One region of the Vibrio sp. Isolate22 genome, then DNA from elsewhere that is predicted to be linked to it. Evidence: predicted binding sites of a transcription regulator. Region 1 holds the regulator's gene; each other region holds the start of a gene.

Region 1 (7,869 bases):
AAAATGCGCCGTCTTTTTCGACACCTTTATTAATTGTAGACAGTTTGTCGCCAAACTTAGTTTGTATCCAGTCACGTAGCAAGTAGCGGCTACTTAAAAAGGCAAGAGTTGCGCCGATCGCACTGGCGAAAGAAACCAAAAGTAAGCTGTTCCAAAATCCAAATAGAGCAGCCCCAAGAAGGGTAACAACCGCTGCTCCTGGAATAGAGAAAGCGGTGATCAATACATACGCGATGAAGTAAGTCGCGGCAGCCACAATAAAGTTACTTTCTATATAGTCGTTTAACACGGCTTGTTGTGCTTTGGCGTTTTCCAGCGTGAGGTATTGACCAAAGTTGATGCCTAATAAAACAATCGTAACGACTAGCACAATACCCAATATCATTTTCTTACTCATTGATACTTCCTCAAATTTTCAATGCATACCATTAGTATAGATAGACAGGCAAAGCATAGATTAACTTTCATTAGATGATAAAAAACTATTTATTTTATGCGATTAGTAGAGTTTGAACGGTTAGCCCAACTGTTTGGCTTTGTGTAAGCGATAGGAATTCGCAGCATAAAGCTGGGAGAAGTATCCAGCGATTAAAAGATTATGAGTTTTTGCTAGAGGATTGTTTTATATAACTTAATCTAAGAGAAATAATTTGTACCACGTAAAAAGTGATAAAAAATTGAAAGAGTTTTGGTCTTGGTTCGTTCTATATACGTAACAATCGAGGCATGAAGATTGTTTTAGATAATTATTCAGGCAGACAACTAAGGAGCTAGCTATGAAATTATTATCAATGATGACGGTTATCGCTACAACAAGCCTTTTCTCTTTCCAAGCTATGGGTTCGGGTGTCTATCATAGAGCCGCTGTAGAATCTAAAATCTTTAAAGGGGATGTAGTTGCGAGCCAATCACAGGCTTACGAATCTGGTAAACAAATCTGGATGGAGATAAACGGCAAGGGTTCCTATGAACTCAGCAAAATCCTACCTCAAGCTTCTGAAAAGGTGGACGTGCGTTCGTTTGAAATCAGAAACGGGAGCATCAAAGTCAAAGAAATCATGAACTCATCTGGAGAGATTAACTTCGTTCCGATGGTCAAAGTCGACTTTAAGTATAATTATCGCCCATCTTTCTAGGATGTTGATAGGGTGCTAAAACAGCAAACTATCTAATGTTACTAATCGAAAAAAAAGCCGCAGAAATGCGGCTTAGTTGTATAAAAAAGGGTGTACTGACAATGTTAATTGACGCGACTGATAAGCTCTTCGCGACGTTGCTGTGGAATAACCGACCAATGCGTGCCATTGATCGCTCCTTCTAATGCCCAAAGCAGTTCAATACTGACAGAGGACGTATGAGATTCCTTGATGGCATTAAATGCGTTTACAGAGCCAGATTCATATAAACGTTCTACGGAATCAATCCCGGCCTTCTTCAACATGCGCTCAGTGGCAAGTCGAAGGTTAGGGAGGTCTTTCAGTCGAGTAGGCTTAGCAGCGGACTGTTCAGCTTTCTCTTCTTTTGCAAAACCCAGAGACGTAGTTGCAAGTTGTAAGATTTTCTCTTGGTCTTGCCACAGGCCTTCTGGTAAAGCGAAGTATTTAGTTACGACAGGGAAACCACGTTTTTTGTAGACGTACGGTTGAAACCCTTGTTGCTCGAACTGTTTTGTTGTGCCTTTGTCTGCTCGTATGTGCAACTGGTCATTAACAACCAGAGCAAACATAGTGTCATCAGCAAAAAGACCGAATCCACCAAACATTGAGCGTGATTTTATTTTTCCTAGGGGCTCAAATAACTTCATTGAGTCCTTTAGTATCGGTTTATCCATGTTATTTATCTCGGTGTATTTGAACTACGCCACCAAATAAGCAGGTCCGAGAGATTAGCAAAATGTTGCAATTACATTGTCAATAAGCCGTAAATTACTAAATTATTAGTAGTTACTGCATTTTGCCATCGGTAACCCCGCTACCATACCAACGAGTGGTTTAGGCCGGAAGCTTTGCGTCTCACCTTTTCAAGTGATTTGCCCTGTGCGTGACTGATTGAATAGAATAAAGTTTTTGTTGAATGAGGCTCACACTTGATATTTCAAAATGTGATATTGCTTCAATTAATGATCTTTATTATATGAAACTAGGTTTATTTTGTCTGCTGATAAAAAAAGCGCCCCCAAAGGTGCGCTTGATGAAAATAAACTCAATTTATCAGTTAATTTAACGTTTTAACTGTACTACGTTCAACAATTTCTGGGTGCATTTCGAAGACACGTTTTTCATGGTCTTTGTCTTTTATGCGCTCAAGCAGAATTTCGAATGCGTTCTTGCCGACACGACGCTTCGGTTGGTGAACGGTGGTCAATGGTGGAGAGAAGTACTCCGCCAATTCGATGTTATCGTAGCCAATGATAGAGATATCTTCTGGGATACGGATGCCTTTTTGCTGTAAGCGACTCATTAAGCCGAGTGCCATCGTATCGTTAAAGCAGAATACTGCCGTAGGGCGCTCTTCCATCTCAACAATTTTGTCTGCCGCAAGTACTGCTGTATCACACTCGAAGTTACCTTCGATGATCATATCGTCACTTGCAGTGATGTTTGCTTCTTCTAGAGCGCGCTTGTAACCAGCGATACGTTCAACACAGGCTGCTTTGTCTAAGTGGCCACTTAAACAAGCAATCTTTGAGTGACCGCGGTCGATTAGGTATTTAGTCGCTAGGTAGCCGCCTTCTTCAGAGTTATCAATGATTTTATCTGCTTGAGAACTCTCTGGGCCCCAATCCATGACTACTTTAGGGATGTCAGCATGACGATCTAACATCTCTCTCAGTTCTTCTGTTAGGTCTGAACACATAACTAAGATGCCATCTACACGTTTCTCTGCAAGCATTCGAATGTAGTCACGTTGCTTCTCATAGATACCACCAGTGTTACACAGGATCAAAGTGTAACCTTGACGGTAGCAGTAGCTCTCAACACCATCGATAACTTCAGAGAAGAATAGGTTTGTTGATTGAGTCACTAGCATGCCGATAGTTCGTGTTGAATTACACTTCAAACTACGAGCAACAGCACTTGGTGCATAGTTTAATTCGTCTACCGCTTTATTTACTTTTTCTTGAGTCGCTTCTGCAACAAAACGTGTTTTGTTGATTACGTGAGAAACGGTTGTGGTTGATACGCCTGCTAAGCGAGCGACATCTTTTATAGTGGCCATGGTTTTATCCTATTAGAAGCTACTTTCCCCAAAGTACGGAGTGAAGTAGCCGTTAAGCTACCTAACTAAGAGCTTAAATTTGTAGGGCTCTTTGGGTACTAAAGTGTTAAAAAACAAAAAACCGCTAGTGAGCGGCTTGTTTTAACACCGAAATGCTCTGAACTTAATAAGCATAGCATTTCGTGAATGTTTCATATTTTATCGTTTGCGGTCACAATTCTAGACTGACTAGAAAATACTCGCAATACAATTCACCCAGAAATCCGGGTGAATTGTCACATTCTACGGAATTTATTTACCTAGTCATCAGTTAACCTTATTCACCAGCTAAATATTGAGCATCTAATTGACAGAAAGCCATTAGCAGAGAAGAGACAGCAGCGTAGAAACCGAATTCATCAACATCGTGACACTTAACGTTGAATTTCGGGATCCAAGTTAATAGCTGTTGCTCGATAAATTGTTGCTGAACTTCGAACGATTTTTCTAGTTCTTCTTCTGATTCTGTTTCATTAGAGCGAATGATTAGGTTTCCTAAGAAGTCGAGTTCGATAGCGATGTGGTCTGCTGGTTCTTTTAGATCTTGGTTAACCACTAGGTTGTGCTTAGCCATGATCTCTTCCATCTTTTTCGCTGGTTTATCGTTTAATAGGCCAGTTTCACCGATGTACATTGAGGCATAAGGAAGGGCGCCATGCTTATCTGTCTTTAGGAAAAGGTCGCAAAAGTCAGCAGACAGTTCTAGTTGTGCATCTTCGCGAGTTTGTAGGCGGTTCAGTGCATCAACCAACTTATCAATAGCAGGCTTTAGAGTTTCATTTTCGCCTAAACCAGTTAAGAAAGAACGAATTTCAACAGAATGGTAGTGGTCAAGTTCGTCTTGAGTGAGCTCTTTGGCGAATAAGCTTGATAGCCACCAGTAAATTTCTGCTCTTTGCTCATTGAACGTTTTCGTATCTTTCATTACATAGATCCTGATTTAGTCTTGTGGTGTCTTTTCGCACACCAAGGCTGATGACGAGGTTATTTGCGAAATGCAAAGTTACTCGTTAGTAGTAATGCCTATATTGAATTGTGCTAGACGACAAATAGCAAGGTTTAAGATTGTCTTGTATCAAAAAAAATCCATGTTTCTGGCATTTATCTTCAGTACCACTAGAATTGTTACTAGTTATGAATAGAATAGTCACCGAAACTATTAAATAAGAAAAGTGGTGTAGATGAGCTATCACGTATTAGTCGTAGAAGATGATGTGGTGACCCGTAGTAAACTGGTTGGTTATTTCCAGAACGAAGGTTACACAGTGAGCGAGGCCGAAAGCGGTGCTCAAATGAGAAGCGTGTTAGAAGAAAACAACGTTGACCTCATTATGCTGGACATCAACTTACCAGGCGAAGATGGATTGATGCTAACTCGCGAATTACGCAGTCAATCTGACATTGGAATTATTTTGGTTACTGGACGCACGGATAGCATCGACAAAATTGTTGGCCTTGAAATGGGCGCTGACGATTACGTTACTAAACCTTTCGAACTTCGCGAGTTATTAGTTCGAGTTAAAAATCTACTTTGGCGCATTTCTGCTGCTCGTAAAACGACAGCAGGTGAGGCTGAAGAGTCACAAGATGAGTCAGTGGTTCGTTTTGGTGAATGGACATTTGATATCCCTCGTCGTGCGTTAAGCAAAAACGGTGAGCCGGTAAAACTGACGAAAGCTGAATATGAATTATTGGTTGCACTGTCTTCTTACCCTAATCAGGTATTGAGCCGCGAACGTATTCTTAATATGATCAGCCACCGTGTTGACGCGCCGAATGACCGTACTATTGATGTACTAATTCGACGTATGCGCGCAAAAATGGAGTTCGACCCTAAGAACCCACAAATTTTTGTGACAGTGCACGGTGAAGGTTACATGTTTGCTGGTGACTAAACTCTTTAAGAGCTCTTAGTCAGCAAGAGAACTCAAACTTAAAAAGCCGAGATATCATAGATATCTCGGCTTTTTTATTATTTTTTGGATTTTATGTCGTTGGCCTATTGAGGCTGTGCTGCCGAAATGGCGTTATCGTCTTCAGCTAAGCTAGAAGCTTCAGGTATTACGATTGGCTCTTCAGCAACATCGCTACTGGTGTCTAACCAGTCACGTAGGCTTTGCCAAATTAATCCCAGCGTCTCGTGCCAGTAACGTTCCGTCTGTTCCAGGTAAAGAGCTTTGGGCGTGTACTTTTTCCATGGCTCTACTATTCCTTCTTGAGCAAGATAGTTGGTTGGCGCTGGCAATGGTTTCATACCTGCTGCGTTAAATTCGTTAAGAGCACGTGTCATGTGGCTTGCTGAAGTCACTAACACCATCTTTTTGTTTTTCACGAACGCTGCTGCTTGGCGAGCTTCTTCCCAGGTATCTTTTGCTGTTTCCAGTAAAATGATGTCAGGTTTTGCCACTCCAAGTGCTAAGGCTACCTTAGCCATCATTCTTGCGTTACTGACCTCTGTACCAGCCCCGTAGCCAGACAAAATCAGTTTAGCGCCAGGGTAGAGGCGTAAAATACGAATTCCCTCACTTAAACGCATCAAGCCTGTACGGCTCAGTTCAGATGTTGGTGGGATCTGGTCATCAACAACGTGCCCGCTACCGAGAACCATCACGTAATCGACAGTCTCATCGACCGGTAAAAATGCAGTGTGCTGCCTTTCCATTGGCATTAATAGTTGACTAGAAACTGGTTGGAAAGCGATTAGGAAAATACCACAGAGGGCAGAGAGGGTAATTAAGCAACCAGTCTTTCTTTTAGTAGTAAACATCACTAGGGCTAAGCCCAGAAATGCGAGGATTAACATTGCAGGTAGTGGCATCAGTAATGAAGACACTACTTTTTTCAGCTCAAACATATCCGAATAGTCCGAAAAAACATCACTTAGTAGTAAAAAGAGACATCGCCTCTTTATTCCTGAAATTCCTGTGACAGAATAGCAGGCACGATAGGACATAATAACTCAAGTAGCTGTGACTGAAGACCGTAATTTCGACGATATTGCCCACAAATTTGCAAAAAATATTTACGGCTCCGACAAAGGAGAGATCCGTCAGATCATCGTATGGGAAGATTTAGAACAAGCTTTGAGCAAGTTTGAAGGTTCTGCTTCTCCATTGCATGTGCTTGATGCCGGAGGCGGGTTGGCACAGATGTCGCAAAAAATCGCGGCGCTTGGTCATAAGGTTTCTCTATGTGATCTGTCTTCTGAGATGCTAAAGCTGGCTCAAGAAGGGATCACCGAAGCGGGGCTGTTAGAGCAATATCAGTTTATCCATTCTCCGGTACAAAAAGTGGCAGAGCATCTCGATGATAAAGTCGATTTTGTGATGTTTCATGCCGTTATGGAGTGGCTGGTCAACCCTAAAGAAGCACTCGATTTGCTACTTGAACAAGTTAAACCGGGTGGCGTTGCCTCGATAATGTTTTACAACCACCACGGATTAGTCCTGAAAAATGTGATTTGTGGCAACATTCCTCATGTATTGAATGGGATGCCACATCGAAAACGGTTTAAGCTGCAACCACAAAAAGGCTTGAAGCCTGAAGAGGTTTATCAATGGATAGAAGACGCTGGTCTAGAAATCTGTGGTAAATCTGGCATTCGCTCCTTCAGTGACTACATAGGAAATATGGAGTACATGGGCGATTACCAATTTGAAGATGTATTGGAACTAGAAAAGCAGCTATGCCGCCAAGAGCCATATCTGTCACTAGGCCGTTATATTCACGTTTGGGCTCAAAAACCTGCGCAATAACAGTGATGAATGTGGTAAAAGAAGCCACAACATGCGCTATGCAATCGTAATAAGCCCGCGTTATAAAGAAATAGGCGTCATATCAAATGTATTCGATATGACGAAGAACAGTAACAGGAACCACAATGAGTGAAATGACTCAAACTGCCGAAGAGCAGCCAATTGATGAGTTGGTGGGCTGGGTCAAGCAGCATGATTTTTCATTAAACTTGCCGCCAGAGCGCTTAGCATTTTTGATTGCTATCGCAGTACTAAGCAATGAAAGGTTCGATGAAGAGTTGGGCGAGGGTGAACTGCATGATGCATTTACTATCGTCACTCGACTGTTTGAAGATACTGGTGAAGCGTCAGCGTTTCGCGCGAATAACGCAATCAATGAGTTGGTTAAACAGAAGTTGATTAGCCGCTTCACCAGCGAAATTACCGATGGCGCAAGCATCTACCGCTTGTCACCGTTGGCTATTGGTATCTCAGATTATTATTTACGTCACCGTCAGTTTTCTAAATTAAAACTGTCTATCCAACTTTCAATGGTTGCGGACGAAATGGCAAAAGCCATTGAAGCAGCCCAAAAAGGTGGAACGCCAGGGCATTGGAGAAAGAACGTTTACGGCGTGCTCAAGTATTCTGTTGGTGAAATTTTCGATCAGATTGATCTTAACCAACGTGTTATGGATGAGCAGCAACAGACTGTAAAACAGCAGATTGCCGACCTTCTTAATAAAGATTGGCGTGAGGCGATCAACAACTGTGAAGTCTTGCTATCAGAAACCTCAGCCACGCTAAAAGAGCTGCAAGACACCTTGCAAGCGGCAGGTGATGAACTGCAAACGCAGATCCTCGATATCCAAGAAAT
Region 2 (7,869 bases), on a different contig from region 1:
CGATGGAAAACGCTTTTTGTCTGGGGAAGACCGATTATTCATATCTGGAAACCAGCAGCACCCTAAGTGGGGTATTTACCGCGCCGTTGAAACTTATCAAAGGCAGCATCCTCAAGCGAGTATCACTTCTTTGCGCTTGGTTGCCATTGCGCGCTTAAAAGAAGTCGATGATGAGTTCAGCAGCCTACAGATAGACACTCAGCTGCAAGAAGTTCTACTTAACGACCTAGTACTTCCCGAGCTGGGCGTCGACCAAGTGAATCTTTCTACCACCTTCTATCCAACTCCCAGTGCTGCGGGCCAGTTCGCCAATATTTTAGGTTCTCTCGAGGGTAATCAATACAGTGCGAAAAATCAGGTGGTGGTGATCAACAAGGGCTCGCATGACAATCTTCGCCAAGGCTCTATGTTTACTCTCAGTGAAAGTGGTGCGGTTGTGTTCGGCAAACAAGGTGAATACAGCTACAAAGAGTCTGCAGCGAGCAATAAAGTGCAGCTACCAAGTACCTCGCTCGGTGGCTTGATGGTTATTCGTCCTTATGAATATTTCAGCCTTGCCTTGATCACTCAAAGTTCAAAGCCAGTGAGCAATGACATTCTGGCGGTATCTCCTTTGGATCTAGCTGCTATGGAAGAGGCTAAGGGCAACGAGTGAATGAGCAACAACTGATCGCTTGGTTAACGTTAAGCTTTATTCCGCAACTGGGTGGAAAGCGTCTTGCCCGCCTACTGAGTGTTGATTCTCCTTTAAACATTGTTGGTTACTCAGGGCAACAGCTACAAGCACTAGGTTTATCAACCAACCAAATCTCCTATCTACGAGCGCAAGCCCCAAGAGAGGTAGAGGCCTGCCTCGCTTGGCAGGCTAAACAACCTAATCATCACATCCTGACTCCGAGTTGCCCACATTATCCTAAATTGCTGAGTGAGATAGCTTCAGCACCCACAGCTCTTTTCGTTAAGGGCAACGTTGAAAAACTGATAGAGCCTCAAATCGCCATGGTCGGCAGCCGTAATGCCAGCATCGAAGGCTTACAGACTGCGAAATCATTTGCTAAAGAGTTTGTACAAAATGGCTTGATTGTCACCAGTGGTTTAGCCTTAGGTATCGATGGCTATGCTCATGATGGTGCGTTACAAAAAGGAGGCGAAACCTTTGCTGTGCTGGGGTCTGGCTTGGATTCTATTTATCCTGCGTGTCACAGAAACCTCGCGTCTCGGATATGTGAAAGTGGGGCTCTAATTTCAGAGTTTCGTCCAAGTGCTAAACCGCGACCTGAACATTTCCCGCGTCGCAATCGTATTATTAGTGGCTTATCGTTAGGAACCTTGGTGATCGAGGCTGCAGAGAAGAGTGGTTCATTAATTACTGCTCGCTACGCTTTGGAGCAAGGACGTGAAGTGTTTGCGCTTCCAGGCTCTATCCATAGCCCAACGAGTCGTGGAGGTAATAGCTTAATCAAAGCCGGTGCTTGCTTGGTTCAAAGTGCTCAAGATGTCTTGGTTGAAATAAAGAGTCTGTTAGACTGGTCTATAGATCAACAGCCTAATTTATTCGAACCTGCGCCAAGCTTGGAAGAAAATGAACAATTGCCATTTCCACATCTGTTAGCTAACGTAGGATTAGAGGCGACACCCGTTGATATTTTGGCACAGAGAACCCATATACCTGTGCATGAAGTCATGATGCAGCTTTTAGAGCTTGAGCTCTCAGGGCATGTTGTTGCAGTTTCCGGTGGCTATATTCGAAAGGGGAGAGGCTAGCTATGATGATGGACATACTGATGTACTTGTTTGAAACCTACATCCATAGCGATTCTGAATTGCAGGTGGATCAAGACGAACTTGAAGATGAACTTCTTCGAGCAGGGTTTCACCAAGATGATATTTATAAGGCTCTCCATTGGTTAGAAGATCTTGCTGCACTGCAAGACACCGATAACCAAGCGGCGATTACTATGTGCTCCAATACCTCGATGCGTGTTTATACAAGTAAAGAGATATCACGTATTAATATGGAGTGTCGCGGTTTCTTGTTGTTCCTTGAGCAGATCAACGTCCTCACGACAGAGATCCGTGAAATGGTGATTGATCGTGTGATGGGGTTAGAGACCAATGAATTTGAGTTGGATGATCTGAAGTGGATTATCCTAATGGTGCTGTTTAACGTACCGGGTAATGAAAGTGCTTACACGCAAATGGAAGAGCTGTTGTACACCAAAGAGCAAGGTATCTTGCATTAATACAGGCTTATCATGAGTAGTAAGATTGATAATCAGCTTTTTTCAGCACATGAACATGCACTAGAACATGAACCGTGTCCACAGTGTGGCGGAGAGCTTCAGCTTCGCCATGGTAAGCACGGTCCGTTTTTAGGCTGTAAGCAATATCCGAATTGCGATTACATCAAGCCTTTGCACCAAAACGATGGCCATGTAGTCAAAGAGTTGGGTGTACCGTGCCCTAAATGCCAAAACGAGCTGGTATTGAGGCAAGGTCGCTATGGCATGTTTATTGGTTGTAGCAGCTACCCTGCGTGTAATCACATCGAATCTTTAGACCAGCCCAAAGAACAACCTGAAGAGCAGCCGTTGGTTGGCTGCCCTGAATGTGGCAAAGGTCATTTGGTCGAGCGTAAATCTCGCTACGGCAAAACCTTCTACGCGTGTGATAACTACCCTAAGTGTAAGTTTGCAGTAAACCAGCCGCCTATTATCGGTCGTTGTGAAGTGTGTCAGTTCCCGCTGTTACTCGAGAAGAAAACAGCTCACGGGATGAAAAAGCAATGTGCTGACCGCAAGTGTCATCACATTCAATCTGAATAGCCTCAGGTTATAGAAATAAAAATGGCGCTCACTGAGCGCCATTTTTTGTATCTAAACTAACAAAGCCATGCTGGCTTATTTCATCTGTTCAGCAAATTCATGAATAGCTGGATAAGCTTTTTTGTCGAGGATATCAGCCAGAGAACATAATGTTCTTTGCAGTTCGGCGTTGTAGTCTGCGCTCACGTTAATGTGGCCCATCTTACGGCCTGCTCGTTTCTCTTTACCATACCAATGAACATGACAACCGCCTTGAGCCAAAATAGCGTCAGGTAGAGTATCTTCACCAAGGATGTTGATCATTGCGGTTGGACGAATCAGCTTGGTGCTACCTAGTGGCATTCCACAGACCGCACGAAGGTGATTCTCAAACTGACAAGTCTCAGCACCTTGTTGTGTCCAGTGACCTGAGTTATGAACTCGTGGTGCAATCTCGTTAACCAACAGTGAACCTTGAACGTCAAAGAACTCAAGTGCTAGCACGCCAACATAATCTAAGCGTTCAGCAACCGCGGTAAACATGGCTTTCGCTTGTTCTTGCAGCTCAATATCATCAATTGCGGTCGATAGGCTTAATACGCCATTGGTGTGAACGTTTTCTGTCAATGGGTAAACTTGAACCTCTCCATTAGTTCCACGAGCACCAACTAGTGATACCTCACGGTCGAACGGAACAAACTCTTCTGCCACAATTGCTTGATTGTCGGTTGCAGCAATGCACTCGGCCATTTCTGTCCAAGTTGCTTCAACGCTGTCTAATGTTTTTAAACGCCACTGGCCTTTGCCATCGTAGCCGCCAAGTGTGCTCTTCAACACCATCGGTAGGCCAACATGAGCAATTGCAGCGTCAAAGTCTTCGCGAGAGTTAATCACATAGTACTTAGCGTTCTTCACGTTCGCTTCGTCTAATAGCGCTTTTTCGAGGCGACGGTCACCGCCAGCTTTGATTGCTTCTGTGGTCGGTAAGAACTTACCGCTGCGCTCACATACTTCAAGCACATCATGGGGGATGTGTTCGAATTCAGCAGTAATCACGTCCGCGCGCTCAATCGCATTTTCTAAGCCGTTGCCTAGAATCGCTTGCGTTAATGGATGAACAATATTTTTGCTGCCAACATCAAAAGCAGAAATTTCAATATTCAGCGGTGCCCCAGCTAGGGACATCATGCGAGCAAGTTGGCCCGCGCCTAACACAAGAACATGCATGGGAATTAGTCCTCTGCAGGGTTTGGATTAGCAAGTACCGTTTCTGTTTGCTCAGAGCGGAATGCTTCTACTTTTGCCATTACTTCTTCATTGTGTGTACCAATGATTTGAGCAGCTAGGATGCCAGCGTTCGCTGCACCCGCTTCACCGATAGCTAGAGTACCTACAGCAATACCTTTTGGCATTTGCACGATAGAAAGCAGAGAGTCCATTCCTTTCAGCGCTTTAGACTGAACTGGAACACCAAGTACAGGTACGCTTGTGAAAGCAGCTGCCATGCCTGGTAGGTGGGCGGCACCGCCAGCACCAGCAATAATGACTTTAATACCGCGCTCTTTCGCACTGGTTGCGTAGTCTGCAAGCAACTGAGGTGTGCGGTGAGCTGAAACCACTTTTGTTTCGTACGCTACGCCAAACTGATCCAACATGTCCGCAGCTAGCTTCATTGTTGGCCAATCAGATTTAGAACCCATGATAATACCGACAGTCATCTCAAACTCCTTCAGGTACGATTTAATTAGTGATTAGATATTTTGCGCGCATTATACGGGTAAAATTGCTCTAGGAAAACGTTTGCGTCAGTCTAAATTGCCAATTGATACATTTTATAAACAAATAGCTTTAGTAACAGTGAGTGATAATTTGTACACTTAGCGAGTTCGATAACTGACTTAATGAGGCAACCCGTGGATAACTTTCAACATACATTGCAGGCATTACAACAGGGCGAAGTCATTGCTTACCCGACCGAAGGCGTTTTTGGGGTTGGTTGTGATCCTGATAATCCACATGCCATCAAGAAATTACTCGAGTTAAAACAGCGTCCAGTTGAAAAGGGCTTGATCTTGATTGCTGCAAGTTACGAGCAGCTGCTTCCTTATATTGATGAAACCCAACTGACCGATAAGCAACTTGCGACGGTTAAAGCAACATGGCCAGGGCCGGTCACTTGGATCATGCCAACCAGTGCTAAAGTGACTGATTGGGTGAGTGGTCAGTTTGATTCAATCGCTGTGCGAGTGACGGATCACCCTTTGGTTCAAAGAATGTGTAATGAATTCGGTAAGCCGTTAACCTCTACCAGTGCTAACCTGACGGGCGAACCACCTTGTATGACGACTGAAGAAGTACAACAGCAACTTGGCCAACACTTGGTTGCGATTCTTGAAGGGAAAACGGGTGGTCGTGACAAGCCAAGCGAAATCAGAGATGCAAAAACGTCGAAAATATTAAGACAGGGTTAAACCCTGCAAAGGAAAGTAAAATGTCAGCAATTGATAAAGAAGCAGTAAAGCAGTTTTTACTGAACCTACAAGATTCGATTTGCCAACAGCTTGAACAAGCTGATGGTAGCGCACTATTTAAAGAAGATGCATGGGAACGCGAACCTGGCGATCGCCTTGGTGGCGGTGGTCGTACTCGTGTTATGACTGACGGTGCGGTCTTTGAACAAGGTGGTGTAAACTTTTCTCACGTTGCAGGTAAGGCAATGCCAGCTTCAGCAACGGCTCATCGCCCTGAATTAGCCGGACGTAAGTTTGAGGCAATGGGAGTATCGTTAGTTATCCACCCTAAAAACCCTTATATCCCAACCTCTCATGCTAACGTTCGATTCTTTATTGCCGAAAAAGAAGGCGAAGACCCTATCTGGTGGTTCGGTGGTGGGTTCGATTTAACGCCATTCTATCCTTTCGATGAAGATTGCCAGTCTTGGCATCAAACCGCTAAAGATCTGTGTGCGCCATTTGGTGATAACGTGTATCAAGAACACAAAGAGTGGTGCGATAAATACTTCTATCTACCTCACCGCGATGAAACACGTGGTGTTGGTGGTCTGTTCTTTGATGACTTAAATGAGTGGGGCTTTGAAAAGAGCTTTGCTTACATGCAGGCTGTTGGTGAAGGCTATGCTGCGGCGTACCTACCTATTGTTGAGCGTCGTAAAGAGACACCTTATGGTGAACGTGAACGTGACTTCCAGCTTTACCGTCGTGGTCGCTACGTTGAGTTCAATCTAGTCTATGACCGTGGCACCTTGTTTGGCCTACAAAGTGGCGGGCGCACAGAATCTATCTTGATGTCTATGCCGCCATTGGCTCGCTGGGAATACCGTTACGAACCAGAAGCAGGGTCACCAGAAGCGTTGCTTTATAGCGACTACCTAAAACCTCGAGCTTGGTAGTTCTTCCTTCCTTATAGGGATAGTGATAGGGTCATCTATATAGATGACCCTTTTTATAATTTCTGTTAGGTAAGGATATGACACAGCAAGTAGATCGTTATGCCGTTTTCGGTAACCCTATTGGGCAAAGCAAATCGCCATTCATCCATACGTTATTTGCTCGCCAAACTAACCAACAACTTACCTATACAGCACTACAGCCAGAACATGGCCAGTTCATTACCTCGGCCAAAGCCTTTTTTAGTGAAGGTGGAAGAGGGTGTAACGTCACAGCACCATTTAAAGAAGACGCTTATCAGTTTGCTAATCGATTGACTGAGAGAGCTGAACTAGCTGGTGCCGTAAATACCCTTAAGAAGTTAGATGATGGAGAAATCATTGGTGATAACACCGATGGTGAGGGGCTTGTTCAAGATTTACTTCAACACCAAGTGGTATTAGAGGGAGCTCGAGTTCTTTTACTGGGTGCTGGTGGTGCAGCAAGAGGAGTGATTCAACCTCTCCTCGATCAAAAGCCGCAGCAATTAGTGGTGGCTAACCGCACCAGTTCAAAAGCTGAATTGTTAGCTGAAATGTTTGCTGCGCATGGAAACATAAAAGGGATGGGGCTAAGTGATGTGAACGAAGGCTTTGATGTCATTATTAACTCAACATCATCAGGCCTAAGTGGTCAACTACCAGAAGTTTCTCCAGCTATCTTCAATAGTAATAGTGTCGTCTACGACATGGTTTATGGCTCAGGCAATACGGTATTCAACCAATGGGCATTAGATAATGGTGTTCATGCTGCTTATGACGGCTTGGGAATGCTAGTAGGACAAGCGGCTGAGAGTTTTATGTTGTGGCGTGGTCTTCGCCCAGGAACAAAACAGATTTTAAGAGAATTACGTAAGAACCTAGAGATATAACAAGGTATTTATAAAAATGAACCAATCAATCCTATTTCCAGATATCCAAGATTGGGATGAAGAGAGTCAATCTATAATCTTCCCTGCTCAGCAGTCAGGCGCATTGATTGAGTGTGAAGTGTCGATTGAAGAGTTGTCACGATTATCAGGCAAAGATATCGAAGGTGGCGAGCAAGCTTTGGCTGCCTTTTCAGAGCTTCGTTTTGATATTGAAGAGTTAGCAGAAGATCTAATAGAAGAAGAGGAGTATGACTCCTCTAATAGAATTCAGATCAAAGTGCTTTAAACGGGAAGCACAAAGTCTAGGTAGTCGTTTTTATTCTGAACGTAGTTGTCAGCTGACATCTGTAAGAAAGCACGTTCCTTATCATTCAGTGGACGTGCTTGTTTAACTGGGCTCCCTACATATAGATGACCACTTTCAAGCACCTTATTAGGTGGAACCAAACTTCCTGCACCAATCATCACGTCTTGTTCGACGATCACACCATCTAATACGATAGCGCCCATACCCACGAGTACACGATCTTTAATTGTACAACCATGCAGCATTACTTTATGGCCGATGGTGACATCATTACCTATTAATAGAGGGTAACCTTCAGGGTTCTCTGCATTCTTATGGGTAACATGGAGAACACTGCCGTCCTGGATATTGGTTCTATCGCCAATATGGATATGGTTCACATCTCCTCGAGCTGCGACTAAAGGCCATACACTAGAGTCGTCACCGATTTTGATATCACCA
Region 3 (7,869 bases), on a different contig from region 1:
TTGAATTTGTTTGAAAGCCAAGCTTCTTACCATTATGCCGATGTTGAACACGGGTTATTAGAAGATGAGTGTCGCGAGCAACTACAGGCGTTTTTTAAGCGTCGTCGAAAAGAGATAAAAGAGAAGCGAAAGCAAGAGCGGTTATTGGAAGAGCAGCAGCTTGTAGCTGATAAGGCTCGTAAAAAGAAATAGCAGTGAGTCTAAGGCACTCTCATCGTTAGAGTGCCAGACAAATTTATTGGCCTTAGTGTTTACTCGGCAAGCATCTGCATGAAAGCACGGTTGCGCCAAATGATCTTCTTCTTATTATTTGAAAGCATACGCTTACGACGGTTTGCAGCAACTGTCTTATCAAGGCGTTTCGATTTCAGTTTCTTCATCATTTCAATGATTTCCTATTGGTCGTCTGACTGTGTCGTTTGGACTAACGATTTAATTATAGTGTGATTCGTCTGTTTGTTCTGTCGCGCAGAGGCTGACTTAGAAGAGCAACTCTATTCTTAAGCCTTTAACTTCGGCCAATGGCCAAGTGCAACAGAACGATAATCTTGATTGTGGTGTGTCGTTATAAGGTGCGATTGTTACTGTAATATGACACTGCCTTTTATCCACACCACTCCTTTGTGTAAGCGATAGCAAGCGCAATAAAAAAGAGCAATACTGGAAGGTATTGCTCTTTTGGTTTCTATTTCGAAGACTCAGAACCGCTAACTGTTGATTCTGCAGCGCTGATGCTAGATTCAGCCCCAGAAGTCTCTAAAGGTGGAATAACGATCAATCCTTCCAGACTCTCTTCTTGTTCTTTATTACGTTTATTAACATGGCCGATGATGCTTTGGTAATAACGGCGAATGTTCTCTACGTAGTTTCTTGCTTCATCACCACGAGCATAACCATAGCGAGTTTGGCTGTAGTATTTCTTCTGTCTTAGTAGAGGTAGCCTGTCTTTTACATCACCCCAAGCATCAGGATCTCCGCCTTGTGCTTTGGTTAAGCGGCGTGCGTCCATCATGTGTCCGTAACCGACGTTGTATGAAGCAAGCGCAAACCAGATCTTTTCGTGTTGCGTGATTGAATCTGGTACTCGGTTCACGATACGACGCAGGTATTCAACACCACCTTGTACCGACTGTTTAGGGTCGAGACGGTTGGTCACACCAACGCTCTTCGCTGTCGGCAGTGTCAGCATCATCATGCCACGAACACCGGTTGGTGAGCGTGCGACTGGGTTCCAGTGTGACTCTTGATAAGCAAGTGCAGCAATCAAGCGCCAGTCAAACTCTTGCGAATACTTCTGAAACAGTGGTGACCATTTTGGTAGCTTGCTGTCTAGCGCACGGATAAAGGCACGAGTATCAACGTAATCAAAAGTGCCAATATGACCGATGTACTTTTCTTCTAGCGAAGCAAGTTCACCAGACTGTTTTAGGTTGCCGAAGAACTCAATCAGCAATGCGTAAAGGCTTTCATCTTCAGACTTCTCTAAGTACCAAGAGATAGGTTGGTCTTCAGTGAGCTCAAACGCCAATGCTACGTCTGGGTATAAACGTTGTGCCAGCGACAGTTCGATAGAGTCTGCAACCGTAAATAAGCGTTCGCCTGTTGATACTTCTTTTAGCAGATCATTGATATCAGCATTACCAACTGCATCGTAGATGAAGTCCTGGTGCGTGTTCTGTAATTGCTTAAGTGTTGGTTCGAAGTGCGAGTCTTTGACCACAACTAAAGAGGGCGTCAGAGTCTCGTTAGGTGACGCGTCTTCTGATTCAGCTTGCGCTTTGATGAATTCAGCCTGGCGGTCGTTTTCAAACTTGATAAGTTGAGCTAGGTTTCTTGGGCGCCATTGGCCTTTTTTGTACACCACCTGTTGGCTTACATAGTAATAAGCAGGCGCTGCACGATAAGCACGTGTCAGTTTGTTGTTTTGCGTTAACCCAGTAGCGATAAGGTCGATCTCGCCTTTCTTTAAAGCAGGGAATAGGCCGGATAGACGGTAAGCCGGTTTAACCTCAAGCTTAACCCCTAGCTCTTGTGCAAACTCACGAGCCAATTCGTAATCGAGACCAGCAGGGCCATCAGGACCAATGTAATAAGAGAGTTGGTTATTCAGAGTACCGACACGAAGCACGCCACGCTCTCGTATCTGCTCGAGGACATTTTTAGGCTCAGACTCAATCTGGCATGCGGTTAGCCCAAACAGAGCGATAACCAGCAGAAAGAACTTAGACGAAAAGATGAGAGAAAATTTAGGCATCAAAATGAAATCTCGAAAAGTGGAAGCCCCTTTATACCAAACCCCGCCAGACTGGCAAAGCAGGTTTCATTAAACAGATGTAAAAGTGGTGATAAATGCAGCAAAACCACCATTTACTCAGAAACATGAAAAAAATCACGCAAACGGTTGCTTTTGGTGTTACGTCACAAAAAAAAATGCTTTATAATGCGCTCGCATTGAAGAGGTGGAATCGGCATAGGTTTTTAAACCTTCGGGAATAGCTTCGAAGAAAACAGTTAGGTTTTTCCTTTAACCCACTGAATTTATTCCAATATCACCTTAATCAACTGCATAAGAGACCTAAGCACATGAGAATTTTGCGTGGCTCCCCAGCTCTATCTGAGTTTCGTGTTAACAAGCTTTTAGAGCTTTGTCGTGAATTAAGCTTACCTGTAACAGGTATTTACGCTGAGTTTGCCCACTTTGCTGATTTAACAGCAGACCTAGACGCGTCTGAAGTTGAGAAGCTAGAAAAGCTACTGACTTACGGTCCAACGATTGAAGAGCATGAACCTGAAGGTTTACTGCTGCTTGCTACTCCTCGTCCAGGTACTATTTCTCCTTGGTCTTCAAAATCTACTGATATCGCACATAACTGTGGTCTAGCGAAAGTATCTCGCCTAGAGCGCGGTACGGCTTTCTACATTGAAACGTCTTCTGAACTTTCTGAGCTTCAACTTGTTGAACTGAAAGCGATTCTTTACGACCGTATGATGGAAGTGGTATTCACTGACTTCGAATCAGCAGCAGCACTGTTCACCGTTGCAGAACCAGCACCTTATACGGAAGTTGATCTTCTTACTGGCGGCCGTAAAGCGCTTGAAGAAGCAAACGTTACCCTAGGTCTTGCTCTTGCAGAAGATGAGATTGATTACCTACTTGAAAGCTTTGTAACTAAGCTTGAACGTAACCCGACTGACATCGAGCTAATGATGTTTGCACAAGCGAACTCAGAGCACTGTCGTCATAAGATCTTCAACGCTGACTGGACTATCGACGGCGTGAAGCAAGAAAAATCATTGTTCAAGATGATTAAGAATACGTTTGAAGTGACTCCTGATAACGTACTTTCTGCATACAAAGATAACGCAGCTGTTATGACGGGCTCTGAAGTAGGTCGCTTCTTCCCAGATCCTGAAACTCGCCAGTACAACTACCACCAAGAGAAAACACACATCTTGATGAAGGTTGAAACGCACAACCACCCAACGGCTATCTCTCCATGGCCGGGCGCATCAACAGGTTCAGGCGGTGAAATCCGTGATGAAGGCGCAACAGGTATCGGTGGTAAGCCAAAAGCTGGTCTTGTAGCGTTCTCTGTATCTAACCTTAAGATCCCGAACTTCGTTCAACCTTGGGAAACTGACTTTGGTAAACCAAGCCGTATCGTTACTGCATTGGATATCATGCTTGAAGGTCCTCTTGGCGGCGCGGCATTCAACAACGAATTTGGTCGTCCAAACCTACTAGGCTACTTCCGTACTTACGAAGAGAAAGTAAATTCTCACGCAGGTGAAGAAGTACGTGGTTACCACAAGCCGATAATGCTGGCTGGTGGTCTTGGTAACATCCGTGACGAGCACGTTCAGAAGAAAGAGATCCCAGTAGGTGCAAGCCTAATCGTTCTGGGTGGTCCTGCGATGAACATCGGCCTTGGTGGCGGTGCAGCATCTTCAATGGATTCGGGTTCTTCTTCTGAAGATCTTGATTTCGCTTCGGTACAACGTGAAAACCCAGAGATGGAACGTCGTTGTCAGGAAGTTATCGACCGTTGTTGGCAACTAGGTGATGCGAACCCTATCGCATTCATTCATGATGTGGGCGCGGGCGGTATCTCAAATGCACTTCCTGAGCTAGTAGACGATGGTGAACGTGGCGGTATCTTCAACCTACGTGACGTGCCAAACGATGAGCCGGGCATGAGCCCACTTGAGATCTGGTGTAACGAATCTCAAGAGCGTTACGTAATGGCGGTTGCAGACAAAGACATGGCAACGTTCGACGCTATTTGTAAGCGTGAACGTGCACCATACGCTGTGGTTGGTAAAGCTACTGAAGAGCGTGAACTTAAACTTGAAGATTCACACTTCGACAACACGCCAATCGACATGCCGATGGACATCCTATTAGGTAAAACACCTAAGATGCACCGTGATGCGAAAACGCTAAAAGCGAACAACCCAGCGATTGACCGCTCTGGTATCGAAATGAACGAAGCGGTTGACCGTGTTCTTCGCCTACCAACTGTCGCAGAGAAAACATTCCTTATCACTATCGGTGACCGCTCGGTAACTGGCCTTGTTGCTCGTGACCAAATGGTTGGCCCATGGCAGGTTCCTGTTGCTAACTGTGCAGTAACCGCAGCAAGTTACGATTCTTACCATGGTGAAGCGATGTCTCTTGGTGAGCGCACGCCAGTGGCACTGCTAGACTTCGGCGCATCGGCTCGCCTAGCAGTTGGTGAAGCAATCACAAACATTGCAGCGACTAACATCGGCGATATCAAACACATTAAACTGTCGGCTAACTGGATGTCTCCAGCGGGTCACCCTGGTGAAGATGCAGGTCTTTACGAAGCGGTGAAAGCAGTCGGTGAAGAGCTATGTCCAGCACTGGGTCTAACTATCCCTGTGGGTAAAGACTCAATGTCGATGAAGACGAAGTGGGAAGAGAACGGCGAGCAGAAAGAAGTAACTTCTCCGCTATCTCTAGTTATCACTGCATTTGCTCGTGTTGAAGATGTTCGTAAGACAATTACGCCTCAGCTTCGCACTGACAAAGGCGCTTCAAGCTTAGTACTTATCGACCTAGGTAACGGCAAAAACCGTCTAGGTGCAACGGCACTAGCGCAAGTTTACAAGCAGCTTGGTGATAAGCCAGCAGACGTAGACAACGCAGTACAACTGAAAGGTTTCTACGAAGGTGTTCAAGCACTGGTTGCTAACGACCAAGTAGTGGCTTACCACGATAAAGGCGATGGTGGTCTATTCGTTACTCTTGCTGAAATGGCGTTCGCAGGTCACTGTGGTGTTAATGCAAACATCGAAGCACTAGGTGAAGACGCACTAGCTGCACTATTCAACGAAGAGCTAGGTGCGGTAATCCAAGTTCGCAACGATGACCTAGACGCAGTTCTTTCTACGCTTGCAGCAAACGGTCTAGAAGCGTGTTCACACGTGATTGGTTCTGTTGAAGCTTCTGATGAGTTAGTGATTAAGTCTGGTGAGTCTGTAGTGATTGAACGTAACCGTACTGAACTGCGTACTATCTGGGCGGAGACAACGCACAAGATGCAAGGTCTACGTGATAACCCAGCATGTGCCGACCAAGAGCACGAAGCGAAGAAAGACAACTCAGACCCAGGTCTAAACGTGAAACTGAGCTTCGATGTTAACGAAGATATCGCTGCACCTTTCATCAACACTGGCGCTAAGCCTAAGATGGCGATTCTACGTGAGCAGGGAGTTAACTCTCACGTTGAAATGGCAGCAGCATTCGACCGTGCAGGTTTCGAAGCAACTGATATTCACATGAGCGACATCCTTACTGGTCAAGCGGTACTTGATGAGTACAACGGCCTTGTAGCATGTGGTGGCTTCTCTTACGGTGACGTACTAGGCGCTGGTGAAGGTTGGGCTAAGTCAGTTCTGTTTAACGACTCGACTCGTGAGCAATTTGAAAACTTCTTCAAGCGTGAAGATACCTTCTCTCTAGGTGTATGTAACGGTTGTCAGATGCTGTCTAACCTACGCGAACTTATCCCAGGTGCAGAGTACTGGCCACGTTTCGTTCGCAACGAATCTGAGCGTTTTGAAGCACGTTTCAGTCTAGTTGAAGTTCAGAAATCTGATTCTGTATTCTTCAACGGCATGGAAGGTTCTCGCATGCCTATCGCTGTTTCTCACGGTGAAGGCCGCGTAGAAGTACGTGACAACGACCACCTAAACGCGATTGAAAACTCAGGTACGGTTGCTCTACGTTACGTTGACAACCACGGTAACCCAACGCAGCAATACCCGAATAACCCGAACGGTTCGCCAAACGCTATCACAGGTTTAACAACGACGGATGGCCGTGTGACTATCATGATGCCTCACCCAGAACGTGTATTCCGCACAGTGGCTAACTCTTGGTCTCCAGAAGGTTGGGGCGAGAACGGTGCTTGGATGCGTATGTTCCAAAACGCACGTAAGAACGTGGGTTAATCATGCCGCGTTAATCTAGATTAGATTAAGCAAAAATTAAAAGCGCAGATCGAAAGGTCTGCGCTTTTTTTTGTGAATTTTTTTGGAACCAGAGTGATAAATTGAGGTTTGCTGTTCTAAAAATCTCCACTACGCTAAATGTTATGGAATCAATTTGTTAGGCGAATAATGTCTGTTTTTATGCAGTGGGATATTCGTTCGTCTGTGCAAAAACTGAATCAATCATCGTGGCATAAGAGGGAACTATGAAAACAACAATCACAAAAGCCGTTGCAGTGGCAGCGATTGTCATGTCGTTAGCTGGGTGTGTAGGTAGTAACGCTGTGACTGGGAAATTAATGAAGTTTAACGTCGAGGTAGTGGATAACCGTTATGCTCGTGCGGGCGTCAACTTCTTGCTTGCTCCGGTTTACGCATTGACTACTGCAGCCGATTACATTGTATTTAACTCGATTGAATTCTGGGCAGGTAAAAACCCACTTACTGGCGCGCCTCACATCTTCGATAGCAAAGTCGACACTATGATCGATGTGAATGACAGCCTAGACGATTCATTAAAAGAAGCACCACTAGGCTTCAACAATCGCCAGATCGAATGGGGTGAAATGCAGCAAATCGATGAAAACACGATTCGCATGGACATCACTTACAACGATGGTCAGAAAGCTGTACTACTGGGTGTTCGCGATGGCGATAAGGTCAGCTACTACATGGATGGCACACTAGTATCTGAAACCTCTATCCAGGCTCTAGAGCAGTTAGCCGCTGAGAAAGTGTAACGTCTTTCATTATCTACAGATAAAAGAAAAGCCGCTGGATTTAACCCCAGCGGCTTCGTATTTTCTAGCATCTAGATTAGTTGTTGCTGTGTAGTTCGCTGTTTAGTTCAACAGCAGACTTGTTCGCTAGACACTCAATTTGACCGGTGATTGAGTTGCGACGGAATAGCAGATCAGAAACACCAGCTAGGTCGCGAGCTTTAATGATTTCTACTTCGTTGCCTTCTTTATCTAGCATGCGAACTTTCGTACCAGCCGTTACATATAGACCAGACTCAACAGTACAGCGGTCGCCCATTGGGAAACCAAGACCCGCGTTTGCGCCTAGTAGGCAGTTTTCGCCGATAGAGATAACCATAGTACCGCCACCAGACAGAGTACCCATGATAGAAGCGCCGCCGCCGATGTCTGAACCGTTACCTACAACAACACCTGCAGAGATACGACCTTCAACCATGCTTACGCCTGTTGTACCAGCGTTGAAGTTGATGAAACCTTCGTGCATAACCGTTGTACCTTCACCCACATGTGCGCCAAGACGAACACGAGAAGTGTCAGCAATACGAATACCTGTTGGTACCACGTAATCAACCATCTTAGGGAATTTGTC
Region 4 (7,869 bases), on a different contig from region 1:
GGGACCCGGTACTGGACTATCTGAGCACCTACTATCAAGACAAAGGTATCGACATGAACAAGTATCGACGTAAACCTATTCATAGCGCTCTGATGCCGCCTATGCCGGGAGAGCAATAATGAATCTAACTAAGTTCACGCTGCTCTGTGTAGCGTCGACTGCTGCTGTGATGTCACTCTCCGCATGCACTGACGACAACACTGCAACGGTGGGAAAGGTTTCACCAAAGCTGACAGTACAAAGTGACAAAACAGAACCTTATATACCGAACCTGATGGCAGGTGAAAAGCTCGTTAACAACCTATGTAGCCAGTGTCACGGTGATAAGATCATTCCTTTCGTGCAGACTTACCCAAATATTAAAGGGCAAAAATCCAGCTACATCCTTAAACAATTGCGTGATTTTAAAAGTGATGCACGTCAGGACTTATATATGCAGTCAGTCGTGAAGTCTCTATCTGATAAGGATTTACAGGATGTCGCTGCTTTCTATAGCACTTTAAAGCCATTGGATTTGTATGAACGCTCTCAGGAGTATTACCACCAATAGCGTTCGCTTGTGGTTCACAAGAAATACACTGAAATTAAAAAGGGCTGCGAGTGCAGCCCTTGTTCGTTTTTGTTTTGTAGTAGCGGTAAGGTTGGTGTTATGCCGCTTTAATATGGGTCGTAATGTATGGTTGCCATGCTTGTTGGTACAGCTCTAAAGATTGGCGTCTCAGGCTAGTGATTTGCGCCGCTTCAATGTCGTTGATTGGGCGCTTTTCAGCAATGGCATGGCGCTCAATACCTTGAATGATCTCGTATAGCTCATGTTCAGGACCACTTTTCACATCCGCTATCGCTTTTAAGTGCAGTTGAACCTCGGCAATCATATTGGTTTTTGGTAAGCGAACCAGAAGGTTAAGGTCACGGTAGCCAGAATCTGCTGGTGACTTAAACTTGTTTTTCACTTTTACTACGTCCGCTTCACGGCTCAGTGCTTCGTACACTTCAACTAGGCTTTCTACATCATTAGCGATGATTGTTGCGCGAGCTAGGTCGGTGATTCTTGTGTTGTCACCATCCAGTTCCAATTCAATTTTCTCTTGAGCGCGAGCTTGAGATTTAACACCAGCGAATAGGGCATCTGAATTAGTGAGAAGAGCAGTACTTTTACAGATTGTCTCTAGCTCTGCTTGCGCTTGGTGAGCTTTGCTGTAAAGGATGTCGAAGTCGGTATAAGGCTGAGTTGGACGTGAGTCGAATGCCTTGATGCCATATAGCCCGCTTAGGCTGTGGCGGAATACGTTTGATGAAACTTGGTTTTGCGAAGACGCTGTGCGCGATTGATCAGTTGAACTCGTTGAAACAGGTGCTGCTGCGAATGCAGGCGCTCGGCTCAATACTAGAAGCATCAGGGCCGTCGTACGGAGAAATACACTCATTCAAACTCCAAAATACAAGGTTACAAAAACGTGTAGTTAAAAGGGGTAACCAGTAACGCATAAGAGTAAAAAAGCTTAACTAAACTCACTACATATTAAATGGGGCTAGTTAAGACAGAAACCAACTCTAACGTTTAATATTGCTTTAAAATGTGAACATATAGACAAATAATCCAAGCGTTTGTTCCGCAATTTTAAGAACTTTGAACCTAGCCAGTTTCTGGTCTTATTCGAAACCAATTTGGTGCTTTAAGCCAAGCTAAGGTTGCTCTTACTTCTCTATACTGTACCCTTGCATTATGACTGTTTAACATGAACGAAAGATGAATAATCCTGAATTTTGGCACAATAAATGGGCAGCCAACCAAATTGGTTTCCACCTTGAAGATGTAAACCCACTTTTGGTTGAGTTTTGGAAAGCAACTGAGCCTAGCTATGAGAAGAGTGTTTTTGTTCCTCTATGTGGCAAGAGTGAAGATCTGATTTGGCTGGCGTCTAAACATGAAGACGTTCAAGGCGTGGAATTGAGCCAGATTGCGGTTCGAGCTTTTTTCTCTGAGCATTTTTACACGCCAACCGTAACTCAAATTAACGGTCAACATGAGCTTTATCAGTTTGATGAGTTAAGTATTTACACTGGGGATTACTTCACTGCGCCAATTCAGCCTGTCGATATTATTTATGACCGCGCTTCTCTAGTCGCTTTGACTGCTGAAATGCGAGTGCAATATGTAGAGCGCTTAAAGCAACTGCTGAAGCCTGGCGGCAAGATCTTACTTGTAACGCTAGACTACGACCAAGATGAAATGGCAGGCCCCCCGTTTAGCGTACCTAAACTAGAAATCGAACAGTTGTTTGCGGGTTACAAGATTACATTGTTGAACCAAGATATTGCAGACGATGAGCACCCTAAGATTGCTAAGAAAGGTTTGTCTCGATTCAGTGAGGAAGTGTATTTGATTGAATCGGAAGTCTAGATTCAGTTTACTTTCGAAGAGATAACACTAATGAAAAGACGGGCACATGGCCCGTCTTTTTGATCGTTAAGATTCAAGATCTAAGAATTTGATTAGTAAATCACTTTTACCTTCGATGCGCTGTTGATTGCATCTTCAATCGCGGTTTCTGTGCTCTTACGGCGTGTTAGTGCAACACCAAGGCGGCGGCGACCATCGATGTCTGGCTTACCAAACAGACGAACTTGTGTTTGTGGTGCCTCTAATGCTTCTGCAAGGCCTTCAAAACGGATGTTTGTTGATGTGCCTTGGCCAAGGATTACTGCAGATGCACAAGGGCCATACTGAGTAATTGATTTGATAGGCATACCTGTAAATGCGCGTACGTGCAGTGCGAACTCTGAAGAGTCTTGAGACATCAATGTTACCAAACCTGTATCGTGTGGGCGAGGGGATACTTCGTTGAAGATCACATGGTCGCCTTTAACGAACAACTCAACACCAAAGATACCATAACCACCCAGAGCATTAACCACTTGCTCTGCCGTGTACTGTGCCGCTTTTAGAGCGTTGTCTGACATAACCTGAGGCTGCCATGATTCACGGTAGTCGCCGTCTTCTTGGCGGTGGCCGATAGGTGCACAGAAATGAACACCGTCGACTGCACGAACAGTGAGAAGAGTGATCTCATAATCAAAGTCGATGAAGCCTTCAACGATTACACGCCCAGCGCCAGTGCGACCACCTTCTTGTGCATAGTCCCACGATTTTTGGATGTCTTCTTCGGTTTTGATAACGCTCTGGCCTTTGCCTGAAGAACTCATTACTGGTTTAACAACGCAAGGCATACCGACAAATTCAACCGCGGCAGCGAAGTCTTCAAAGGTATCTGCAAAGCGGTAAGGGGATGTGCTTAGCTTGAGTTCTTCTGCAGCCAGGCGACGAATACCTTCACGGTTCATCGTTAGCTTAGTTGCGTTAGCTGTTGGAACGACATTCAAGCCTTGTGCTTCAAGCTCTACCAACTTGCTGGTGGCAATAGCTTCAATTTCAGGTACCACATAATCTGGCTTTTCTAGTTCAATAATAGCTTGAAGTGCATCGCCATCTAACATGTCCAGTACATGGCTACGATGCGCGACTTGCATAGCTGGCGCATCTGCATAACGGTCACAAGCAATAACTTCCAAACCTAAACGTTGGCACTCGATAGCCACTTCTTTGCCAAGTTCACCTGAACCTAATAGAAGTACACGAGTAGCATTTTCACGAGTAGCAGTACCAAACATAGAAATTCCTTCCGATCTTTTGAACGATTGATTGAAAACGGGGTGATCATACTTATTTAAACGACAAAAGCAAACGTTTGCGTGGGTTGTGGTGTTAATTACAAGCATAAAAAAAGCAGCCCTATAAAAATGGGCTGCTTATTTAAAAGGTTGTTAATTAGATGTACTTAGATTGCTAAGTAAGTCACTGGAATGTCGGGATTAATCGCTTCTAATGTAGATTGCGTATCCGCTAGGTGACTGATGCTACCTTCGGCGATTTCAACCAATGCTGCGCTTTCAATTTGTTCAAAGTCGAAGCCTGCAAGTTTTAGTTGAATCAACGCCACTTGTAGTGGCGGAAGGCTAGGGTTGAATGCTGCGTTTTCAGCGTAAGCACCAGTAAAGATCTCACCAGTCGTTAGCTGGAGCGACACACCACTTAAATTTTTAGTGTATGGCGCATGGCTGCGGTTAAGCGCGGCTAATGCTTCAACTACAATAGGAGTCGTCTCTTCTGTCGTGTACTTATGGTCGAGTTCAGACATTAAGCCTGTTGTTACGCCAAGATCAGAAGGTCCAAATGAATCAGGTAGGTATTCTTGTAGCGACATTTCATCACGCTGCGGAAGCTGAACTTTAAGCTCTTTCGCTGTAGTCAACTCATTCATAAATTGACGACAGTGACCACAAGGGCTGAAGTTAATTGTGATGTCTGAAATACCACGCTCACCTTTCATCCAAGCGTGGCTGATTGCTGATTGTTCAGCGTGTACGGTTTGGCCAAGTTGCGCACCAGCGATTTCAAGGTTTGCACCAAAGTACAAAGTACCAGACAAACCACGAACGATTGCACCAACGTAAAAGTCAGATAACGGTGCGTATGAATACGCAGCAGCAAAAGGAAGTAGTGCGATACGTAGTTCGTTATCCGCTAAACCACTTGCTTGAAGCAGGCTAGAGAACTGTTCTGGAGACAATGTCGCGTCAAAGTTGTCTGCTAATACGATGTCACTTAAAAGCGCTTTCATTGATGATGGAGCACTTTCCAGCGCCAGGGTAATACGACTGTTCATGTTGAATCCTTAATTGACCTTAGGCTTTAAGTTTATGCAATGCTCAGGAATTTTCTGTGACAGCGATCGCTATTGTACTGTTTCCGTTACATCGGTTTACATAATTAGAGTGAGGTCACACTTAAAATCGATTGCAAGGACCATTTTTACAGCTGATATCGCACTTATTGCTCAAAATCGCCGGCTTTTAGCTGGATAAATGGCAATAAAAAGCCCAAGCAAACACTGATATCTACAGGGCTAGGCTTGGGCTAAATCTGGTTGTTTACGTCTAGGCTAGGAATAGAACCAGACCACAGCACCAAACACGCTAGGTGCGATTATTGAGGTGATAACGCCACAAAGCACTAACGCCAGTGAACTGAAAGCGGCGTCTTCTTGGTTCTTTTCAGCGCAAGTTGCCGTACCTAGCGCGTGAGAAACCGTGCCCATGGTTAAACCCCTGGCAATAGGGCTCTTAATGCCAATTAGATTGTAGATAGGGTAAGCAAAAATTGCCCCAAATAATCCGACGATAAGAACCAGTATTGCAGCAATCGCCGCTTCACCACCAAGATGGCTTGATACTTCCATCGCAATAGGGGTAGTGACTGATTTGCCCAATAGACTCGCAATCAAACTTAGGTCGGCTTTGAAAGCGACGGCAATCATTGCTGCTGTTGTCATCGACATCACACTACCTAGCGTGCAGGCAAAGGTAATGATACGCCAGTTAGCTCGAATTTGAGGTAGCTGTTCATATAACGGATAAGCTAGGGCGACAACCGCTGGCTGAAGCATGTACGTAATCCAAGTGTTGTCTGCGTAGTAAGTCTCGAACGGGACTTTAAAGAACGTCAAAATTGGAATGATGATGCCAATGCTTATTAGCAGCGGGTTACATAGCGGGGAGTTCACTTTCTGACTTACCCAACGAGCAAACAGAAACACCACAATAGTTAATAGAATCCACATGATTACTTCCCCCTCGCTAGCAAGCGATCTAAGAACCATGATAAGGAGACTAATACAATGAGCGTGCCACCCACTGCACTCGCCATAATCGGCAGCGCGTTAGCGATCAGCATGTCAAAGTGCTCCATAAGCCCGACACTGATCGGGACAAACAATAAAATCATCAAACGAATAATTAGGCTGGCACCAGGTTGTACCCAGTGTGCCGGCACAATACCAATCACCATGGCAGTGAACAGAATTAACATGCCAAAAATACTGCCTGGGATTGAGGTGTCTAAGTATTGTTGTAACGCGTTGCCTGCAGTGAGAGCACCTATGATTAAGGTGAAGGAGATTAAGCAGTAAACGAGTTTGATCAATCTTTCTTTCAAGGTTTTACATCTCTCGATAATGGGTTAACTAGCTAGCTTTTCTACGTATTGATACACCGCTTTCAAGATAGCCATTTTCTTCTCGTCACTTTCATGTTCGTGTGCGAGGTTCTCTAGGTTGAGCATGTACTCTTCTAAGCGGCTTTCGTAAAACTCACGACAATGGTTTGCCCACTTAAGTTGCTCGGATTCATCTAGCGTCCATGGGAAATTACGTGCGCGGTAACGGAACAACAAAGGCTTGATGCGTTCGTCACTGAAGGTGATGTCTAACGCTGCTAAGTTATTTGGGTCAGTCTCACGGATGATGTTCATCGCGGTTTTATCCGCCGGTGAGAAGAAGCCATCGTAAAGTTGGGTATCTACATCGTCGCTCTTTTCGTACTCACGTTCCTGTGAATATAAGCCAATCAATTTTTCACGAATTTCTGGGTGCTCGCGCAGGATCGCGAGGTTCTTCAAACACTGCTGACGATCAATACCAATGGTTTCTGCATTTTCAGCGGTTAACGTTTTTGCTGGCGCTAGAATAGGGCACTTATTGAGTTGAACCAGCTTAATTGGCACTGGTAGCTCGTCTTCATTTAGGTCGCTGCGCTTGGTGTAAAGTCTTTCTCTGAGTTCATCAGTATCAAGTTCCAATAGCGGGCTTGGGTCTTTTGCTAGGTCGACAACAATCACCGCATTTTGATTGGTAGGGTGCCAAGCCATAGGAACAATCCAGCTTGTGTAATTGCAGTCACGACCGAACATACCTGAAACGTGCATTAACGGTGTCATGTTTACGATGTCGACCAGCTCATTCAGCTTACGTTTGTGGCGCATGTTGTAGAGATAATCAAACATCTTAGGTTGTGCGGCTTTTAGCTTTTTCGCGAGTTCAATCGTCGCAATAACATCGGCCATCGCATCGTGCGCGTTTTCGTGTTCAATGCCATTTGCCACAGATAGATGTTCCAGTTTAAAGCTTGGGAAACCTTCTTCGTTTTCTGGCCAAACAATACCGTCAGGACGCAAGGCGTGTACGGCACGCATCACATCTAACAGATCCCAACGAGAGTTACCGTTCTGCCAGCTCCATGCATACGGATCAATGAAGTTACGGTAACAGGTGTATCGCGTGACTTCGTCATCGAATCGAATACTGTTGTAACCAAGGCTTGTGGTGTTCGGCTTTGCAAGTTCAGCATGGATCTTAGCGATGAACTCTGGTTCCGGCAGGCCTTGGGACATGGCTTTTTGTGGAGTGATTCGAGTAATCAGTGCAGCTTCAGGTGCAGGAAGGTAATCAGCAGGAGGTTGGCAGTAGATGACCAATGGCTCACCAATAATATTGAAATCTTGGTCGGTACGAACGCCGGCGAACTGACTTGGACGATCTTTCGCTGGGCTCACGCCCCATGTTTCGTAATCGAAAAAGAAGTAGGTTGGCTGATTATCTGAACTCATTGAATTTCCTGAACAGTCTACGGGTAACTGTGTACTGTGGCTGAAGGTTAGTTTTGTTCAGTATCTGATAGTATGCGGTACGCGTGCAACCCAGATCACAAATAAATTGCAGGAAAGTGCTGCATTCCTATTCAATCAGACCGCTATCGGAAGAATGGAACCTTAGATTGATTATTTCTTGGCAAGATGAACCAACAAAGTGGTGCGGTTAAAGTACTCGAAGGGGAGACAATTTGGGGTTTGGAGTCAACCATAGACAGTCGGCGTTGTTGATCAAATCAGCTAAAGGACGTATCTATCCTACGGAACTTACCTGTTAGTTTCTAATAGGCATACCTAGTCCTAGAACTTTGTTCATTGCTTTG

Evidence for each region. Region 1 encodes PurR, which represses purine synthesis genes. Its sites were predicted from a motif close to TNANGNAAACGTTTNCNTNA; they were not measured.
Region 2: the regulator PurR is predicted to act here: its motif matches at 4,593-4,612, upstream of purE (5-(carboxyamino)imidazole ribonucleotide mutase).
Region 3: the regulator PurR is predicted to act here: its motif matches at 2,390-2,409, upstream of purL (phosphoribosylformylglycinamidine synthase).
Region 4: the regulator PurR is predicted to act here: its motif matches at 3,738-3,757, upstream of purT (formate-dependent phosphoribosylglycinamide formyltransferase).

Annotation. Positions count from the first base shown of each region.
Region 1 covers NZ_JAKEUW010000030.1:47,506-55,374, forward strand. Annotated here, with positions in the region: gene L1D55_RS16790 (TVP38/TMEM64 family protein) at 1-397, opposite strand, end outside; gene L1D55_RS16795 (DUF3316 domain-containing protein) at 777-1,136, shown strand; gene L1D55_RS16800 (TfoX/Sxy family DNA transformation protein) at 1,241-1,831, opposite strand; cyclic di-GMP riboswitch class I at 1,959-2,044, opposite strand; gene purR (HTH-type transcriptional repressor PurR) at 2,215-3,219, opposite strand; gene torD (molecular chaperone TorD) at 3,536-4,183, opposite strand; gene torR (two-component system response regulator TorR) at 4,440-5,153, shown strand; gene elyC (envelope biogenesis factor ElyC) at 5,258-6,112, opposite strand; gene cmoM (tRNA uridine 5-oxyacetic acid(34) methyltransferase CmoM) at 6,228-7,013, shown strand; gene mukF (chromosome partition protein MukF) at 7,139-7,869, shown strand, end outside.
Region 2 covers NZ_JAKEUW010000078.1:9,348-17,216, forward strand. Annotated here, with positions in the region: gene L1D55_RS24800 (LysM peptidoglycan-binding domain-containing protein) at 1-655, shown strand, start outside; gene dprA (DNA-processing protein DprA) at 652-1,764, shown strand; gene L1D55_RS24810 (DUF494 family protein) at 1,767-2,243, shown strand; gene L1D55_RS24815 (topoisomerase DNA-binding C4 zinc finger domain-containing protein) at 2,256-2,825, shown strand; gene L1D55_RS24820 (5-(carboxyamino)imidazole ribonucleotide synthase) at 2,901-4,031, opposite strand; gene purE (5-(carboxyamino)imidazole ribonucleotide mutase) at 4,037-4,522, opposite strand; gene L1D55_RS24830 (L-threonylcarbamoyladenylate synthase) at 4,718-5,275, shown strand; gene hemF (oxygen-dependent coproporphyrinogen oxidase) at 5,296-6,213, shown strand; gene aroE (shikimate dehydrogenase) at 6,291-7,121, shown strand; gene L1D55_RS24845 (DUF1488 domain-containing protein) at 7,138-7,407, shown strand; gene L1D55_RS24850 (gamma carbonic anhydrase family protein) at 7,404-7,869, opposite strand, start outside.
Region 3 covers NZ_JAKEUW010000006.1:41,021-48,889, reverse strand. Annotated here, with positions in the region: gene tadA (tRNA adenosine(34) deaminase TadA) at 1-192, shown strand, start outside; gene L1D55_RS27565 (hypothetical protein) at 252-383, opposite strand; gene mltF (membrane-bound lytic murein transglycosylase MltF) at 686-2,254, opposite strand; gene purL (phosphoribosylformylglycinamidine synthase) at 2,584-6,480, shown strand; gene L1D55_RS05725 (DUF3332 domain-containing protein) at 6,726-7,259, shown strand; gene dapD (2,3,4,5-tetrahydropyridine-2,6-dicarboxylate N-succinyltransferase) at 7,336-7,869, opposite strand, start outside.
Region 4 covers NZ_JAKEUW010000076.1:146-8,014, reverse strand. Annotated here, with positions in the region: gene L1D55_RS24585 (cytochrome C) at 1-119, shown strand, start outside; gene L1D55_RS24580 (c-type cytochrome) at 119-550, shown strand; gene L1D55_RS24575 (RelA/SpoT domain-containing protein) at 648-1,427, opposite strand; gene L1D55_RS24570 (thiopurine S-methyltransferase) at 1,751-2,404, shown strand; gene purT (formate-dependent phosphoribosylglycinamide formyltransferase) at 2,497-3,672, opposite strand; gene cdd (cytidine deaminase) at 3,840-4,727, opposite strand; gene L1D55_RS24555 (LrgB family protein) at 5,004-5,681, opposite strand; gene L1D55_RS24550 (CidA/LrgA family protein) at 5,684-6,055, opposite strand; gene sbcB (exodeoxyribonuclease I) at 6,080-7,504, opposite strand; partial or broken gene L1D55_RS24540 (IS5/IS1182 family transposase) at 7,821-7,869, opposite strand, start outside.